2 regions of the Clostridium sp. CS1-1 genome follow, and region 2 is predicted to be linked to the other one. Evidence: predicted binding sites of a transcription regulator. Region 2 holds the regulator's gene; the other holds the start of a gene.

Region 1 (9,572 bases), 550 kb from region 2:
GAAGAGTAATTGGAGAAACTAAAGTTGGAGATTTTGATGCAATAATTCCTGAAATAACAGGAGCAGCATATATAACAGGGCATAATCAATTCTTTATAGACCCTGAAGATCCAGTTAAATATGGTTTTGTGTTAAAATAAAAAAATAATTTTCAGAAAATTATTGAAACTCTGTAATGCTTTATATTAAAATAGAATAAAATAGTAGTATAAACTATTTATTGGATGGAGGGAGCTTATGGTAATTAAAATTGTATTAGGACTGCTCGTGGTAATGACAGTGTATTTTGCAATAATATTCTTTTCTGATTATGCTAAAGCATCAAAGCAGGGAAATATTGAAAAGACAAATTTCTTTGCATTAGGTGCAGTTGGATTTGTAACAAATTTCTTGGATACCCTTGGTATAGGTAGCTTTGCACCTACAACAGCTTTACTTAAGTTTTTTAAGTTAACAAAAGATAGAACTATACCAGGAACTTTGAATGTAGCTTGTACAATTCCGGTAGTTGTTGAGGCGTTAATATTTATAACAGTAATAAAAGTTGAAGCTGTAACTTTATTTGCAATGTTAGCAGCTGCTACATTAGGAGCATTTATAGGTGCAGGCATTGTTTCAAAGCTTGATGAAAAGAAGGTACAAGTTGGAATGGGAGTAGCTTTACTAATAGTGGCATTGACAATGCTTGCTAGTCAGTTAAAACTAATGCCTATAGGAGGAGAAGCTATAGGACTTACAGGTGGAAAACTTATAATTGCAGTAATAGGAAACTTCATTTTAGGGGCTCTTATGACACTTGGTATAGGATTATATGCTCCATGTATGGCACTTGTATTTGCACTAGGTATGAGTCCTAAAGTAGCATTCCCTATAATGATGGGATCCTGTGCATTCCTAATGCCTGTAGCATCAGCTAAGTTTGTTAGAGAAGGTGCTTATGATAGAAAGGCATCCCTTGCTATAACATTATTTGGAGTTGTAGGAGTTCTTATAGCGGCATATATTGTAAAAGAGCTTCCTCTAAAAGTTTTAACTTGGTTAGTAATAGTAGTTATTATATATACTTCAGGAATGATGTTTAAATCAGCTAGTAAGAAGAGTGTAGAAATACCAATGTAACTTAAATAAAGGTAGCTAGGTGTAGGGGCTTATGTCCCTTAACTAGCTGCCTTATTTTAATACAGATTTTGGGATTAATTGTAATCGAATTTTAGTAGCGTCAGTTTTTTGACTATTAATGTAATATTATAGAACCTAAAGTCGCTATATGTAATTAAAAGATTAACAATATGTCAGTTTTTTGAATTGATTGTGTCAAAAAAAGCTACAGAATGTTACTTGGAGTTTTGTGTATAAAAAAAAATTATACTTGCAAAGCATTGTATCTACATATTTTATAACAAATTTAGTTATACTAAGTTTGTTGGCATGGAATTTGCTAATATAATATTGTGTAAAATAAGTTAGGAGGGATGATATGAAAAATTTATATAAATTTCCTCTAAAAATGCATGTAGGAGCACCTGACGTTCCTGTTGTTAAGGAAGGCGAAGAGGTAAAAAGAGGACAATGTATTGCAGAACCAAGTGGTTTAGGGGCAAAAATACACACTAGTGTATCAGGAAAAGTTTCAAAAATCACAGAAGGTGAAATATTTATTGAGGCAGATAGTAACCAGTCACAAGAGTATTTAAAGATAAAAGAATGTGACAGTATAGCTGATAGCGTATATGAAGCCGGCATAGTTGGTGCTGGTGGGGCTGGATTCCCAACTCATATTAAGTTGAAGACACAAATTGCAGACGGATACATAATTGCAAATTGTGTTGAGTGTGAACCAGTTCTTAGACATAATATAGAGTTATTAGAAAAAAATCCTCAAATAGTTATAAGAGGAATCGAATACGCTATGAAATCTACAGGAGCACCAAAGGCTTATATAGGAATAAAAGGTAAAAATAAAAAAGCTGTAGCTTCTGTTAAAGCAGCATTAAATGGTAGAAATGATATTGAAGTTAGTGAAGTTAAGAATTTATATCCAATGGGAGAAGAAAGAGCATTAATAAAAAGTATTTTTGGAAACTGGCTTGAACCTACACAATTACCAGTAGAAGCAAAGTGCGTTGTTTTAAATGGAGAAACTCTTGCTAATATAACAAGAGCAGTAGAGGATAGAAAACCAGTTATAGATAAGGATTTTACAGTAGCAGGAAAGCTTAAGAGTGGAAAAGAGCCACATGTATTCTTTCAAGTTCCAGTGGGAACTACTATAGAGAGTCTTATAGAGAAGTGTGGCGGTATAGATGGAGAGTATGGAGAGCTTGTAGTAGGCGGACCATACACTGGAAAATCAGAGGAATTAGACAGAGCTATTGTTACTAAAGCATCTGGTGGAGGAATTGTTACAATACCACTTCCAGAGTTTAAAGGCAAGATGGGACTTCTAGTTTGTGCCTGTGCTGCAGATGAACATAGATTAAGAGATGTAGCAAATAAGATGGGATCAGAAGTAGTATCTGTTGTAAAGTGTAAAAATATTGTTGATGTTAAAGGCGCAATGAAATGTAAAACACCGGGAGAGTGACCGGGCCAAACAGCTGCAGTTTTGCAGTTGAAGAAAGAAGGCGCAGAAAGAGTATTAATAGCTAATTGTAGTGACTGCTCAAATACAGTTATGAACTGTGCACCAAAAGCTGGTCTGCCTGTATATCATCATACAGACCACATATTTAGGACAGTTGATCATACATTAACTAGAAGATTAGACGAAGAATAAAGGAGGGTAACTAATATGTCAATGAGTGCTGAACATGCACAAGAACTTAAAAATGAGTTAGCTGTTGTATGTTGTAGAACAGAAGCAGGAACAATAATTTCTGCAGACAACTTAGAGGATCCAGCTATATTCCCAGATATGGAGGATTCAGGTCTTTTAACAATACCATCAGATTGTTTAAAAATAGGTGAAGTTTTAGGTGCTAAGCTACTTAAAACTATAGATTCACTTACACCGTTAACTGGAGACTTATTAGAAGGTGTTAAGGGAATAACTGCTAAGGACAAAGAAGAAGAAGAAGTTTTACAAGCTGAAATAATTGATGAGTGTTCAAAAGCAGTTTTAAAATATAACAAAAAAGCAGGAGAAGCTATAAGTGCTGAGGATTTAGAAAACCCAATGAACTTTGAAAAGCTTGAAGACTCACTTTTAGTAGATTTACATGAAGGAGTTTTAACAAGACAAGAAGTTATTGGAGAAGTATTAAGAGTAGATGCACCAGCATTAACTCCTGTAACACCTGATATGTTAGAAGGATATGAGGAGGAAGTAATTATGTCAGAAGCACCAAAGGCAACAACAAGTGTATCCGGCGGCGTTCTTAGAATTAAGATTGCTGAAGGAAAAGGTATTGATATTGAAGTACCATTAAATATTGGAGGAGCAGCACCAGCAGCACCACAAGCACCTATAGCGGTAAAAGCTCCAAAAGCTGTTAAGGCTGAAGCAGCTGCAATAGCTCCAGTAGCTACTGAAGTTAAAGTTGAAGATAAGGTTATAAGAACACTTACAAGAAAGTATTTCAAAATTGACAAAGTAGAATTTGGACCAGAAACAAAGATAGAGGGAACAACTCTTTATATAAGAGAAAATGTTTCCGAAGATGCTGTAAAAGTTAGCAAATTAGTTAAAGAAATAAAGGTTGATATTATAACTCCAGATAAGTACAACACATACAGTGAAACAATAATGGACGTTCAACCAATAGCAACTAAAGAAGCAGATTCAAAATTAGGTACAGGATCAACTAGAGTACTTGATGGTGTTATTGTAATGGTTACTGGTACTGATGAGAATGGAGTTCAAATAGGAGAATTCGGTTCATCGGAAGGTATACTTGAAGAAAACATTCAATTTGGAAGACCAGGAGCACCAGATAAGGGTGAAATATTTATAAAGACTCAAGTTACAATAGCTGCTGGAACAAACATGGAGAGACCAGGTCCTCTTGCTGCTCATGCAGCAACAGATATAATTACTCAAGAAATAAGAGATGCTATAAAGAAACTTGATGATTCACTTGTTTCAAGAACAGAAGTATTTGAGCAAAAGAGAAGAAAAGGTAAGAAAAAGGTTGTAGTTGTTAAAGAAATAATGGGTCAAGGAGCTATGCACGACAACTTAATATTACCAGTAGAACCAGTTGGAGTACTTGGTGGAAAACCAAACGTTGACTTAGGAAACGTTCCTGTAGTTTTATCACCACTTGAAGTACTAGATGGAGGAATCCATGCATTAACTTGTATAGGACCTGCATCAAAAGAATGTTCAAGACATTACTGGAGAGAGCCATTAGTAATAGAAGCTATGAATGATCCAGAAGTAGATTTCTGTGGAGTTGTATTTGTAGGAAGCCCTCAAATCAACAGTGAAAAGTTCTATGTATCAGAAAGAATGGGTATGCTTGTAGAAACTATGGATGTTGATGGAGCAGTTGTTACAACTGAAGGATTCGGAAACAATCATATAGACTTTGCTAGTCATATTGAACAAATAGGTGTAAGAGGAATACCATGTGTTGGTATGTCATTCTGTGCAGTTCAAGGTGCTCTAGTTGTTGGTAACCCATACATGAAGTATATGGTTGATAACAATAAGTCAGAAGCTGGAATCGAGAACGAAGTTTTATCATGTAACACATTATGTCCAGAAGATGCAGTAAGAGCATTAGCAATGTTAAAAACAGCTATGGCTGGAGAAGAAGTTAAGGCTTCAGAAAGAAAATGGAATCCAAATGTTAAGGAAAGCAACATTGAATCAATAGAGAAGACAACAGGAAATACTGTTAACTTAGTAGAAAATGAAACTGCTGTTCCAATGAGCCAAAAGAGACTAGAAAAATATTCAACAAAGTAGGCGACAACTATGGATTTAAAATATGGTGATAAGATTATTGAAATGCAAGGTGTCATCGTAGAAGTTCAAGATGGCGCTGTAGCAGTAGACTTAAAAGGAAGATTAGGTTATTTAAAGGTTCCTATGAGAATGCTTATAACTGATTATCCTTTAAAAGTAGGGCAAGAGGTTGGTTTTAAGATGAGCTTCGTAGAAGTTTTATCGGGAGAAACTAATGATAAATATGTTAGTAATATAGAGATAAGAAACAGAAAGGAAGGAAAAGTATAATGGATTTAACAGTTGTTAAAGGACTACAATCAGAAATATTTGTTCCTATCACTCCACCACCAGTATGGACTCCAGTTACAAAAGAATTAAAAGATATGAAGGTAGCACTAGCTACAGCAGCAGGAGTTCACTTAAAATCTGATAAGAGATTTAATTTAGCAGGAGACTTTACTTTTAGAACAGTTCCTGGAGATGTTCCATCAGCTGAACTTATGGTATCTCATGGTGGATATGATAACGGAGACGTTAATAAAGATGTAAACTGTATGTTCCCAATCGATAGATTAAGAGAACTTGCAGCAGAAGGATTTATAAAAGAAGTTGCAGAAACTCATATAGGATTTATGGGTGGTGGCGGAAACCAGGATAAGTTTAAAAATGAAACTGGTCCAGCTATCGCTAAGATATTAAAAGAAGAAGGGGTCGATGCAGTTTTACTAACAGCTGGATGAGGAACTTGCCACCGCTCTGCAGTTTTGGTGCAGAGAGCAATCGAAGAAGCAGGTATACCTACTATAGTTATAGCAGCGTTACCTCCAGTTGTTAAGCAAGCAGGTACTCCAAGAGCAGTTGCTCCAAGAGTTCCTATGGGAGCTAATGCAGGTGCTCCAAATGATCCTGAAATGCAAACAGCAATAGTAAAAGATTCTTTAGTAGAGCTTACAAAGATAACTACTGCTGGAGTAATAGTTCCATTACCATACGAGTATATAGCAAAAGTTTAGTTAGTATTTTAAGATTTAATATTAATTAAAATTTGATGTAAAAATTTAACTTGCGTCAGTTAAGGTTTTGTCTTAACTGACGTTTAGTTAAACCAATGTAAGTTAAAAATTATACAAACTTACCATCATTAGCTAATGATTTAGTGGTAATAGACAAAATAAGAATAGTGTGGTGATATGAATGGAAAACGAGATAATAATGAGAAGACTTGTTATAAAGACTTTCCACATAAAAAGAGTAGAGTTTGCCACAAAGACTTATATAGAGAATGGTATATTATATATACAACAAGATATAGTGAATAATATTAATGCAGATGAAAGTCTTATAAAAGATATTAAATTAAGCATTATTACACCAAATAATCATGAGTTGTTTGTAAATTCAATAATGGATTTTTCTCCAATAGCAACTAAAGTTTTAGGAAGAATGGGAGAAGGAATAACTCACGTTCTTACTGGTGTAAATGTGATGCTTACTGGAGTAGATGAAGACGGAATACAAGTTGCAGAATTTGGTTCTTCAGAAGGAATATTAAAAGAACAAGTTGTATTTGATAGGGCTGGAACTCCTGCTAAAAATGATATTTTAATTCACATAGATGTTGTACTAAGGTCAGGAAAAGGTTCTAGTAGGCCTGGACCTATGGCAGCACATGAGGCTTGTGATAAGATAATTACAGAGATAAGAACTTATCTAAAGAAAGTAAATGGAAGACTATGTGATGAAAAGTATGAATATTTTGATAAGATAAGGCATGGAAAGAAAAAGGTAGTTATATTAAAGCAGGTTGCGGGACAAGGAGCGATGTATGATACAGGGCTCTTTGGAAAAGAACCAGGTGGATTCTCAGGATGCAGATCTATCATAGATATGGGAAATGTACCTATGATATTAAGTCCTAATGAGTATAGAGATGGAGCATTAAGAGCTATGCATTAATAGTTATGAATTAGAGGTGATTAATGTGGGTATTGGGCCGTCTACTAAGGAAACTACGCTGCACCATTTTAGAGATCCATTACTTAATGTGGTATCGAATGATGGCGATGTAGACCTTTTAGGAATTATAGTTTCTGGAACACCACAGGAAAATGAAGATAAGGTTTTTTCAGCTCAAAGAGCAGCAGCATGGATTGAGGCAATGAGAGCTGATGGAGCTATTGTGTCAATCGATGGATGGGGAAATAGCAATATTGATTTTGCTACAGCTCTTGAAGAGATAGGAAAAAGAGGTATACCAGTTGTAGGAATGAGTTTTGTGGGAACACAAGCACAATTTGTAGTTACAAATCAATATATGGATACAATAGTTGATTTTAATAAGTCTAAAGAAGGAATTGAGACTGAGGTTGTAGGGGAAAATAATGTAATAGAGTTAGATGCTAAAAAGGCTTTAGCTTTTCTAAAATTAAAGATGAAAAAGAAGGAGGAACACAAATGAAAAGTGTAAAAACAATATTTGCAATTGATTCACATACTGAGGGAGAACCAACAAGAATAGTAGTAGGGGGAGTTCCAAACATTCCAGGAAAAACAATGCCAGAGAAGAAAGCATATCTTGAGGAAAATCTTGACTGGATAAGAACAGCAATAATGCTTGAGCCAAGAGGACATAATGACATGTTCGGTTCAATAATTACTCAACCAACTACAGAAGAAGCAGATTTAGGAATAATCTTTATGGATGGCGGCGGATATTTAAATATGTGTGGACATGGTTCAATAGGAGCTGCAACAGTTGCTGTAGAAACTGGAATGGTTGAAGTAACTGAGCCTGTAACTAATCTTACATTAGAAGCACCAGCAGGATTAGTTAAAGCTAGTGTAAAAGTTGAAAATGGAAAGGCAAAAGAAGTTTCAATAGTAAATGTTCCAGCTTTCTTATATAAGAGAGACGTAGAAGTAGATGTACCTAATATTGGAAAAGTTACAATGGATATATCCTTTGGAGGAAGTTTCTTTGCTATAGTAAAAGCAGTAAATTTAGGTTTAGATATAACTCCAGCAAATGCACAGAAATTAATAGAAGTTGGAATGGATGTAATAAAGGCTGTTAATGAGCAAGTAGAAATAAAACACCCAACATTACCACATATAAAAACAGTTGATCTTTGTGAAATTTATGGACCAGCTAAAAGTGAAGATGCAACAATGCAAAACGCAGTTGTATTTGGCCAAGGACAATTAGATAGATCACCTTGTGGAACAGGAACAAGTGCAAAAATTGCTACACTTTATGCAAAAGGTGAGCTAAAAATGAATGAAGACTTTATATATGAAAGTATATTACAGACAAAATTTAAGGGAAGAGTAATAGGAGAAACTAAAGTTGGAGAGTATGATGCAATAATTCCTGAGATAACAGGTGCAGCATATATAACTGGTCACAACCAATTCTTTATAGATCCTGAAGATCCAGTTAAATATGGATTTATACTAAAGTAATTACCTTAAACTAGTATATTGATTACAGTTAAATACCATGATATATTATTAACAAGGAACTGAAACTAATAAAAAACAAAAGGGAAAAAGGGGAGGAAGCACAATGGTAAAGATAGTATTTGGATTACTATTACTTCTTGTAGCATACTTTGCATTTGTATTCTTTACAGATTATGCAAAAGCTTCAAAAGAGGGAAAACTCGAGAAAACTAACTTTTTAGCACTTGGTGCAGTAGGATTTGTAACTAACTTTTTAGATACTCTTGGTATAGGTAGTTTTGCACCAACAACAGCATTATTAAAGTTCTTTAAACTTACAGAAGATAGAACAATACCTGGAACTCTTAATGCTTCTTGTACAATCCCGGTTGCAATAGAAGCACTTATATTTATAACAGTTATTAAAGTAGATCCAATAACATTATTTTCAATGCTTGCAGCTGCTACAGTTGGTGCTGTAGTAGGGGCTGGAGTTGTATCAAAACTTGACGAGAAAAAAATACAGCTTGGAATGGGAGTTGCATTACTTGTAGTAGCATTTGTAATGCTTGCTCAACAGTTAAATTTAATGCCAGCAGGTGGAGATGCTATTGGACTTACAGGTGCAAAGCTTATAATAGCAGTAGTTGCTAACTTCATCCTAGGTGCGCTTATGACATTAGGAATAGGACTTTATGCTCCATGTATGGCACTAGTATTTGCGCTTGGAATGAGCCCTAAAATAGCATTCCCTATAATGATGGGTTCTTGTGCATTCTTAATGCCAGCAGCATCAGCTAAATTTGTTAAAGAAGGAGCTTATGATAGAAAAGCTTCTATGGCAATAACTATATTTGGTACAATCGGAGTTTTCATAGCTGCATATATAGTAAAAGAGTTACCGCTTAATGTATTAAAGTGGTTAGTAATAGTTGTTATAATTTACACATCAACAATGATGTTTAAATCAGCTTCTAAATCTAAAAAAGCTGCAGCGTAAAATTAAAGTACTAAACTCAATAGACAAATACCTCTGTAATATTGATTACAGAGGTATTTGTTTTTATCTAGAAAAAAATTTCAATTTAAATTTTTGATTTTTAATCTTTTAATTGTATTATCGTTAAATTAAAGGTGTAATTTTTGACAAGAATAAAAGCCTTTCCATAGGAAAAACTATTTGTAGAAAGGGGAGTTAAAAATGACTGATAGAATACACCATAAAGCAAGCAATAGA
Region 2 (9,572 bases):
ACATCTACTTTAATTTTTTGTTCCTTTGTATACAGAATAGTATGTTTATAGATAACTAAACTAGAAATTTGACTTATCCGAAGAGGCATAATACCAATTTGAAGGTAGATTTAAATATTTTTTTAGTAGTCTTAGCGAAGGATTTATGAAAAGCTTAGAATCTTAGATTGTTTGAGTGTAGCGAGTTTTCTAAGATTCTTGGTTTTTCATTAATCCTGAGCTTTAGACTACTTAAAAGTATTTAACGTACTGAAAATTGGTATTATGTTTCGGAGGATAAGTCAACTTTCGGTATTATTTATCTACACTCTCACTTTTCTCTCTTATAACAATATCATCTAATACCTCTGCTGCAGCATAAATTATTCCACTACATCTTACATCATCATTTCTGTACATTTCTTTTAAAGACTTACAATTACTACTTTGAAGCTTTTCCTCAAACTTTTTAAAAAACTCTTGGGAAAGTAGCTTTATATAATCACTTTCATGGGCTCTTTCCTTTGTAAAAATAATACCCAAAATAGCTAAGGCTCCAGTTGCTGCACCACATGTGCTTTCAATACCCATTCCCCCGCCAAAGGCTGCCATCGTCTTTAATGTATTCTTATCTAAATTTAAACCATACTCCTCATTAGCAGCATAAGCCATAGTCTCAGCACAATTTAAATCATACTCCTCACTGTAATACTTTTTAACTTTATCTAATAACATACTATATCACCCCTTATTATCTTATATTTTCATAAATTATACACTATTACACTAATTTTTTCTATTTAAAAAGACTGCATTAAGCTTCAACTTAACACAGTCTTTTTATGAGATTATTGTTTACTTAAGAATTCATCTATAGCTGCAGCAGCCTTTTTACCTGCTCCCATAGCAAGTATTACTGTAGCTGCTCCTGTTACAGCATCTCCGCCAGCATAAACTGCTTGTTTCGAAGTTAATCCTGTTTCCTCTTGCGCTACTATGCACTTATGTTTATTTATTTCTAATCCTTTTGTAGTAGATGATATTAGTGGATTTGGTGATGTTCCAAGGGACATAATAACTGTATCTACATCCATTATGAACTCTGAACCTTCAACTACAACAGGTTTTCTTCTTCCTGAGGCATCTGGCTCTCCAAGCTCCATTCTTACACATTTCATTCCTTTAACCCAACCATTTTCGTCTCCAATGATTTCTGTTGGATTTGTAAGTACATCCATTATTACGCCTTCTTCTTTTGCATGGTGTACTTCTTCAACTCTTGCTGGAAGTTCTGCTTCTGATCTTCTATAAACTATATGAACTTCTGCTCCAAGTCTTAATGCAGTTCTAGCAGCATCCATTGCAACGTTTCCGCCGCCGACTACTGCTACCTTTGTACCTACTCTTATAGGCGTATCAAAGTCATCTTTAAATGCCTTCATTAGGTTGTTTCTTGTTAAGAATTCATTTGCTGAAGATACTCCATTTAAGTTTTCTCCTGGTATTCCCATAAACTTAGGAAGACCTGCACCTGAACCTATAAATATAGCATCAAAGCCTTCTTCTTCCATAAGTTGATCTATTGTAACTGTTCTTCCTACAATTACGTTGGTTTCTATTTTAACACCAAGTTTCTTAACGTTTTCAACTTCGTGTTTAACTACAGTATCCTTCGGAAGTCTAAACTCTGGTATTCCGTAAACTAAAACTCCACCTGCCTCATGTAATGCTTCAAATATAGTTACATCGTAACCAAGCTTAGCCAAGTCTCCTGCACAAGTTAGTCCTGCAGGACCACTTCCTATAACTGCTACTTTCTTTCCATTGCTTGGCTTTCTTTCTGATAGGTCTACATTATTTTCTCTTGACCAGTCAGCAACAAATCTTTCAAGCTTACCTATTGCGACAGCTTCACCTTTTATACCTAGAACACATACTCCCTCACATTGACTCTCTTGCGGACATACTCTTCCACATACTGCTGGAAGTGCACTAGATTTTGCTATAACTTTTGCTGCTTCTTCGAAATTTCCTTCCTTAACCCTTTGTATAAATTCTGGTATATATATACTTACAGGGCAATCTCCTACACACTTAGGATTTTTGCAATTTAAGCATCTAGCAGCTTCCTGCATAGCTTCTTCTTTTGTGTAGCCCAAGCAAACTTCTTCAAAGTTAGTAGCTCTTACCTTTGCATCTTGTTCTTGTATTGGCGTTCTCTTCATTCTATCCATTACTTGTCACCTCCGCAATCGCAACCTTCTCTGTCGTGAGTTGTTCCTTCTTCTTTTCTTAAAAGTTTTCTTCCTTCTTCAGTTTTATACATAGCTTGTCTTCTCATGGATTCATCAAAATTTACTAAGTGTCCATCAAATTCTGGACCATCTACACATGCAAATTTAACTTCTCCACCTACAGTTACTCTACAAGCTCCACACATACCTGTGCCATCTACCATTATTGGATTTAAGCTTACTATAGTATGTATTCCATATTCTTTTGTAAGTTTAGCTACAAATTTCATCATGATCATAGGTCCTATAGCAATAACTTCATCATATTTCTTGCCTTCATTGTCTATAAGTTCCTTTAATAAATTTGTAACTAGTCCTTTATATCCATAACTTCCATCATCTGTTGCAACATATAAGTTGCCGCAGACTGCTTTCATTTCTTCTTCAAGTAGTACATATTCTTTTGATTTAGCTCCAACTATAACATCTACAGATACACCATGCTCATGAAGCCATTTAACTTGTGGATATACTGGTGCTGCACCAACTCCACCTGCTATGAATATCATCTTCTTGTTCTTTAATTCTTCTAAATCTTCATGTACAAATTCTGAAGGTTGTCCAAGTGGTCCTACAAAGTCTGCAAATGTGTCGCCTACTTCATATTTTGCCATCTTTTGTGTCGAACCTCCAAGTGTTTGATATACAATAGTTACTGAACCTCTTTCTGCGTCATAATCACAGATTGTAAGAGGTACTCTTTCCCCTTTTTCATCAGTTTTCACTATAACAAATTGTCCTGGTAAACAAGACTTAGCAACTCTTTTAGCTTCTATATCCATTAAAAAGATATTAGGAGCGAGCTCTCTCTTACTTAAAATTTTATACATTTTACTTTATCCCCCCGTATGTTTGTTAATGCATAATCACTCTTCAACCCTATCCTAATTATACCACAATAAAATAAAAATTGAATAACTAATCAGCATATTATATAAATTTTTAATAATATACAATAATTAATAAATAACACAGCTTAAAATGTATAATTAAATCAGTAAGTAATAGTTGTAGTTTGACATATACTTACAAAAAATAAATAAAAATGATTGAAGCATTACACTTCAATCATTTTTATTTATCCTATACTTTTTATTTATTCTATACCATTTAGTAGGCATATTAATGTTAATAGGCTGTCACTTAGATGAACATTTTCCACTTTTACATCATCAGGAACTACCAGATCCACTGGAGCAAAGTTCCATATACCTTTGATCCCATTATTTACAAAAGTATCACAAATCTTTTGTGCATTTGTACTTGGAACACATATTATACCAATATCTGCTGGACGTTCTTTTAGATAGTCTCCTAAATAATCTATATCTTTTATTTCTATATCTCTTATTCTAAGTCCTATAAGCTTTGGATTTATATCAAATATAGCTTGTAAACTAAATCCTAACTTTTCAAACTTTGTATAATTTGCAATAGCCTGACCTAAATTTCCTCCTCCGACTATTACTGTTTTATATTCTTTTGTCAATCCTAAGATATTACTTATTTGATTATAAAGATCTCCTACATTATATCCATAGCCTTGTTGGCCAAAATCTCCAAAGCAGTTTAGATCTTGTCTTATTTGTGATGCTGTAAATCCTATTTTTTCACTCAATTCCTTAGAAGATATTCTATCTACGTCATTTTTCATTAAGTCTCCTAAATATCTATGATACTTAGGTAATCTTTTTATAACAGCCATTGAAATATTTTTTTTCTTATCCATACCGCACCTCTTATTAATATATTAATATGTTATCATTGCACTTCAATAAATTTATTTGTTTATATTTTATCACTTTATAACATTCTTGTCTCACTTTTTATAGTATTATTTAATTATATAATATGTCAATAACATATTTTTTATTATTCTTTATATTTTCATATAGTTAAAAGCTTATTCCATAATTTTCATTCAACTTTTAACATTATTTAGCTAACTTTTGTAACTTTTTGTTTTACATGATTCGTGAAATTTATATCAATTGCTTTCTCCATACTTCTTGGTTTTAACTATAAATTATTAAATTTTACTACAAAAAATTCTTTTTACATAGTAAAATATTAATGATTAAGGAAGGTGAAACTCATGATAATTTTAAGTTGTAAAGATGTTAAAAAGAGCTATGGAATAGATGTAATACTGGAAGATGTAACCTTTAACATAAATGAAGGAGAAAAAGTAGGATTAATAGGTCCAAATGGTGCAGGAAAATCCACTCTTTTTAAAATTATTACCCGTCAATTAGACTATGATAGCGGTGATTTATTTATAGATAAAAACAAAACCTTGGGGTATTTAGCCCAGCATTTATCCCTCGATTTCTCTAACACCATATATGATGAACTGCTTACTGTCTTTGAGGATTTATTAAACTTAGAAAGTAAATTAAATAAATTAGAGCAATTAATGAACGAACCCTATAATCCAGAAAAAGAAGAATATCACAACAAGGTAATCAAGGACTATACTGCTTTTTCTGAACTCTATACAAATAGAGGCGGATATACTTATAAAGCTGAAATCAGCAGGGTACTAAAGGGACTTGGATTTACAGAAGATGATTATAATAAACCAATAGATATATTAAGTGGTGGTCAAAAAACTAGAGTTGCATTATGTAAGCTTCTTTTAACTAAACCAGATATTCTTCTTCTGGATGAGCCTACAAACCATTTAGACTTAGATGCAATTGAATGGCTTGAAGAATATCTAAAGACTTATAAAGGTTCAATTATTATCATCTCTCACGATAGATATTTTTTAGATGCAATTACTAATAAAACAATTGAACTTATAAATGGTCATATAAACTGTTATAATGGCAACTATACTGCCCACTTAGACTTAAAGCAAAAAAATTACGAAATACAACTAAAAGCTTTTAATATACAACAGGCAGAACTCAAAAGACAAGAAGAAATAATTGAAAGATATAAATCTTTTAATAGAGAAAAAAGTGTAAAGGCTGCAGAAAGTAGACAAAAAGCTTTGGATAAGATTGAAAGAATAAAAGCTCCAGATAAAGAAAAAAAAATCAAAAATGTAATATTTGAAACACAGATTAAAAGTGGTAATGACGTTTTACATGTAGAAAACTTAAGTAAAAGCTATGGTGAAAAAGTTTTATTCAATAATCTATATATGGATATCAAAAAAGGAGAAAAAACTGCCCTTATAGGGGAAAATGGCCGTGGTAAAACGACATTATTTAAAATAATAATGGATGAAATCGAACCTAATTCCGGTATAAACGTTCTTGGTAAAAATGTTTTTATAGGATATTATGATCAGGAACAATCTAATTTAGATTCTGAAAAAACAGTAATTGATGAAGTGTGGGATGACTTTCCCGAACTCACCACGACTGAAATTAGAAATGCCTTAGCCTCTTTCCTTTTTATTGGAGATGATGTATTTAAGAACATATCAACTTTAAGTGGGGGCGAAAAATGTAGAGTTAACCTTTTAAAGCTTATTCTCTCTAAGTCTAACTTTCTGTTGCTTGATGAGCCTACAAACCATTTAGATATAATGTCTCGTGAGGCCCTAGAAGATGCAATTTTAGGATATGATGGTACTGTACTTGTTATATCTCATGATAGATATTTTTTAAATAAGGTTATTCAAAAAATTTATGAACTTGGGGAATCTGGAGTTAAAGAATATTTGGGCAACTATAGCTATTTCCTAGAGAAGAAGAAAAACCCATTCAGATTTCAGGATGAGGAAGAAAATGCAGGTAAAAGCAAAACTCAAATACAAAATGAAAAAAAGAAAAAAAGAGAATTAGAAAAAGTTGAGAAGGATAAAAAACTAAGAGTTAAAAACATAGAAACAGAAATTTCAAATTTAGAAAAACTTATGCTCGATCTGCAGAGTGAACTTTGCTTGGAGGAAGTATACTCCAATCCTGAAAAAAGCGAAAATATAAATAAACAACTTCTTGAATCGCAAGCTAAATTAGACGAGTTTTATGAAGAGTGGGAAAATCTGATATAATTTAAGAGCTAAGAATTATTGTATAATTCTTAGCTCTTAAGTGCTTGTCCACAATAGGGGCAAAAGAAAAAATTTTGATCTTTTTCTTCGAATTTATGACCACAATAAGGGCAAAATAAGAATATATTAGGTTTAATGTTTTTATATTTATTCGCACTACTGTTTTTAACATTCAATCTTTGAATAATTTCACTTACATCTTCATCTAATGGTTTATTGATATTAACCTTGGATATAGTTTTATCTAAAATTTCAGACAATCTACTCCTATTTATTGGCGTATGAATAACTTCATCCACCTTACTATATGAAAAATCTTCAAGCCTTAGTGAATCGCAGGAAGAAAGTAAGCAAATAATCTCGGGATGTGCTATCTTTACATGAGACACAATTTTGTCCCCTGTGGTATCTTTCATTATTAAGTTAACTATAACTATATCAGGTTCGAATACCTTTATCTGAAGAAAAACATTATACTCATTAGTTACTTGTACACTATATCCGATATCACTTAAATAGTCCTTCATTATCAAACTCTCGAATTTACAATCATTTACAATAAGTACTTTTTTCATGGTTTCACCACCATATAACAATCTAATATAATCTGATTTTACCCCATAAATTATTGTTTTTCAACTAATTTTATCTATATTTAGCTAACATATCAATATAAGAACAACAGTTGTTATAACTTAACCGTTTAAGTACTTTAGCTAATAAATTACTTTCTATACTTACCTATCTTTTCATCCATAGTAACGCCATCTGGTTTATAATCTATTTTCACTACCGACACTACCCTTGCAGCCCCGTTATCTACACATATTTGTTGAGCCTTTTTAACTATTTCTAAGAGTTTATCTAAATCTCCTTCCATAGTAGTTTCCATTGGGCCAACTTCATATTTTACACCAGTAGAATCTATATATTCTATAACCTTATCTACCACTCCATATATATCTTTCTCTTCAACAACAGGTAGCACCTGCAAACTAACATTAGCCAACATCATATTATCTTCCTCCTTAGAATATATTTAAATTTATAGCTTATCTTTTAGAAACTCTCCTAGCTTACTATCTATGTCTGAAATGTGAGTAACAAATCCCTCTGCAAAAAATTCATTTGCCTCAGCTAATTTTGTAAAAGGTATATAATTTCCTTTAAAAGCACTGTCAAGCATTTGTAATTTGCGCATAAAAATATTATGTCTCTCTCTATGAGCTTCATAATCAGGATAACTATACCTAATCATGTAACTTTCTTCTGATTGAAAATGTTGTTCCAAAGAATCTTTTAGTATCTTAAATGTACTAAGTATTTTATCTTTACCATTCAAATCCATACATGCATTACGAAATTCTTCAACGATTTTAAAAATTTTTTTGTGTTGCTCATCAATTTCATCAACGTGTATTAATAGCCTATCCGTGAACAAATTTACCATTATTTTAACCTTCCTCCAATCTGAAAAGCTATAGATATGAACTTATATTATCCTGATTAAAATTTACTGTCAACAATATTTAAATTTGAAGTAACTCTTTTAATTTTTTCACGTTATTTCTACTTATTGGTACTTCCGTCTGTTGATAATCATTCATTACTAATTTATATGTTCCATTAAACCAAGAGTATAATTCTTTAATATTATCCATATTTACAAGATAGCTTCTATGAGCTCTAAAGAATTCAGTTTTCTCTTCTATTTGATGTAAGGTATATCCTACAAGATAACTATCTTCTTTTGTTTTAACGTAGGTTTTATCATCCTCTATATAACAAAAATATACATCTCTTATATCTACTAATATAATTTTACCATTTCTTTCACAAGGTATTTTCTTTAATAGCCTCTCCGCTTTATCGAATTTATTAATTATTTCATTTATAATATTAGGTAACTTATCTTCATCAGTCTTTTTGATATTCCACTTGTCAACTAATCTGTCAATTGTAACTCCTATTCTTTTTTCATCAAAAGGCTTTAGAATATAATCTAACGCAGCTACTTCAAAAGCTTTTAGTGCATATTCTTCATATGCTGTAACAAAAATCACTTCAATAGATGAATCAAACTCCTTGACTTCTTCAGCAAGTTTCATTCCATTTTGAAGTGGCATATTAATGTCTAAAAACACAACATCTGGCTTTTTTTGTTTAACAAGCTCCATCCCCGCTTCTCCATCATGTGCCATTGCCTCTACTTTTATAAAATCATACTGTGATATTATAAATTTCAGCTCTTCAGCTGCCGGTATCTCATCTTCAACAATAATGCAACTCAGTTTATTAATCACTTAATTATACCCCCTTTGGTATGAAAAAACTAACCTTTGTTCCTTTATTTAAGCATGTAGTAATATTTAATTCATGCCTATCCCCATATAATAACTTTAGTCTTTCATTTACATTCTTAAGTCCTATACCTGGCCACCTATTAATAACTTCCTTTAACTTCTCTTCTTCCATTCCTACTCCTGTATCTTCGATAGAAATTAATATTTCTTTTTCTCCATATGATGCCCTAAGAAATACACTTCCACCTTCCGGCTTTGGCAGTATACCATGCTTAATAGAATTCTCAATAATTGGTTGTAATGTAAATGCTGGCACCTTATTACTCATCATTTCTTCAGGTATATCAACAATCAATTTTAGTCTTTCACCAAATCTAGCTTTTTCTATAGATAAATACGATTGGACAAAGTCCAATTCATCTTTTAGCGAAACAAAGTCTTCCTGTCTTTTTAAAGTTTGTCTGAAATAATTAGATAGATTAATAATAAGCTCCCTTGCTTTAACAGGGTTCGTCCTACAAAAAGATGCAATTGTATTTAATGCATTAAATAAGAAATGCGGCTCAATTTGTGCTCTTAAAGCCTTAAATTCTGCTATGGATGCTTCCTCTGCTAACTTATTCAATTTATATAATTCTATTTGTGTAGACATTAATTCACTCAATGCTTTAGCAAATTCCCAAAAATATAAATCAACACTTTTTTCTGATTTTACTTTTAACCCAATTAGCCCCTCAAACTTGGTGTTAGATACAAGAAATGGTATACAAACAAAACAATTTGTCTCTTTGTTACTTACAAACTTAATTATTGTGTATTCAGGAGCCTTATAATAAACTTCTAAATTCTTTTTTAATTCACCTTCGTCTATTTCTTCTCCAAAATAAGTTAAAAAACCTTTCTTATCCCCTATAAATACACCATCAATATCTGATATTTCATAAATAATTTCTGCTACACTTTTGGCTGTATCTTTGTTTAAGCCTT

What was found. Region 2 encodes Rex, which represses fermentation and respiration genes when NADH is low (regulators of the CRP and FNR family bind a similar motif). Its sites were predicted from a motif close to ATTGTTAANNNNTTAACAAT; they were not measured.
Region 1: a site for Rex is predicted at 1,270-1,289, ahead of prdC (proline reductase-associated electron transfer protein PrdC). Genes of this name have one in related genera too.

Annotation. Positions count from the first base shown of each region.
Region 1 is NZ_CM148680.1:76,886-86,457, forward strand. Features, by position in the region: gene AC0N0V_RS00345 (proline racemase) at 1-140, shown strand, start outside; gene AC0N0V_RS00350 (TSUP family transporter) at 238-1,119, shown strand; gene prdC (proline reductase-associated electron transfer protein PrdC) at 1,478-2,776, shown strand; gene prdA (D-proline reductase (dithiol) proprotein PrdA) at 2,792-4,912, shown strand; gene AC0N0V_RS00365 (CBO2463/CBO2479 domain-containing protein) at 4,922-5,182, shown strand; gene prdB (D-proline reductase (dithiol) protein PrdB) at 5,182-5,907, shown strand; gene prdD (proline reductase cluster protein PrdD) at 6,089-6,850, shown strand; gene AC0N0V_RS00380 (glycine/sarcosine/betaine reductase component B subunit) at 6,876-7,352, shown strand; gene AC0N0V_RS00385 (proline racemase) at 7,349-8,356, shown strand; gene AC0N0V_RS00390 (TSUP family transporter) at 8,460-9,335, shown strand; gene AC0N0V_RS00395 (clostri-philic family protein) at 9,537-9,572, shown strand, end outside.
Region 2 is NZ_CM148680.1:4,583,974-4,593,545, forward strand. Features, by position in the region: gene AC0N0V_RS21745 (C-GCAxxG-C-C family (seleno)protein) at 295-714, opposite strand; gene gltA (NADPH-dependent glutamate synthase) at 828-2,213, opposite strand; gene AC0N0V_RS21755 (sulfide/dihydroorotate dehydrogenase-like FAD/NAD-binding protein) at 2,213-3,103, opposite strand; gene AC0N0V_RS21760 (redox-sensing transcriptional repressor Rex) at 3,370-4,002, opposite strand; gene abc-f (ribosomal protection-like ABC-F family protein) at 4,369-6,282, shown strand; gene AC0N0V_RS21770 (response regulator) at 6,312-6,857, opposite strand; gene AC0N0V_RS21775 (thiamine-binding protein) at 7,007-7,297, opposite strand; gene AC0N0V_RS21780 (bacteriohemerythrin) at 7,328-7,732, opposite strand; gene AC0N0V_RS21785 (LytR/AlgR family response regulator transcription factor) at 7,812-8,582, opposite strand; gene AC0N0V_RS21790 (LytS/YhcK type 5TM receptor domain-containing protein) at 8,590-9,572, opposite strand, start outside.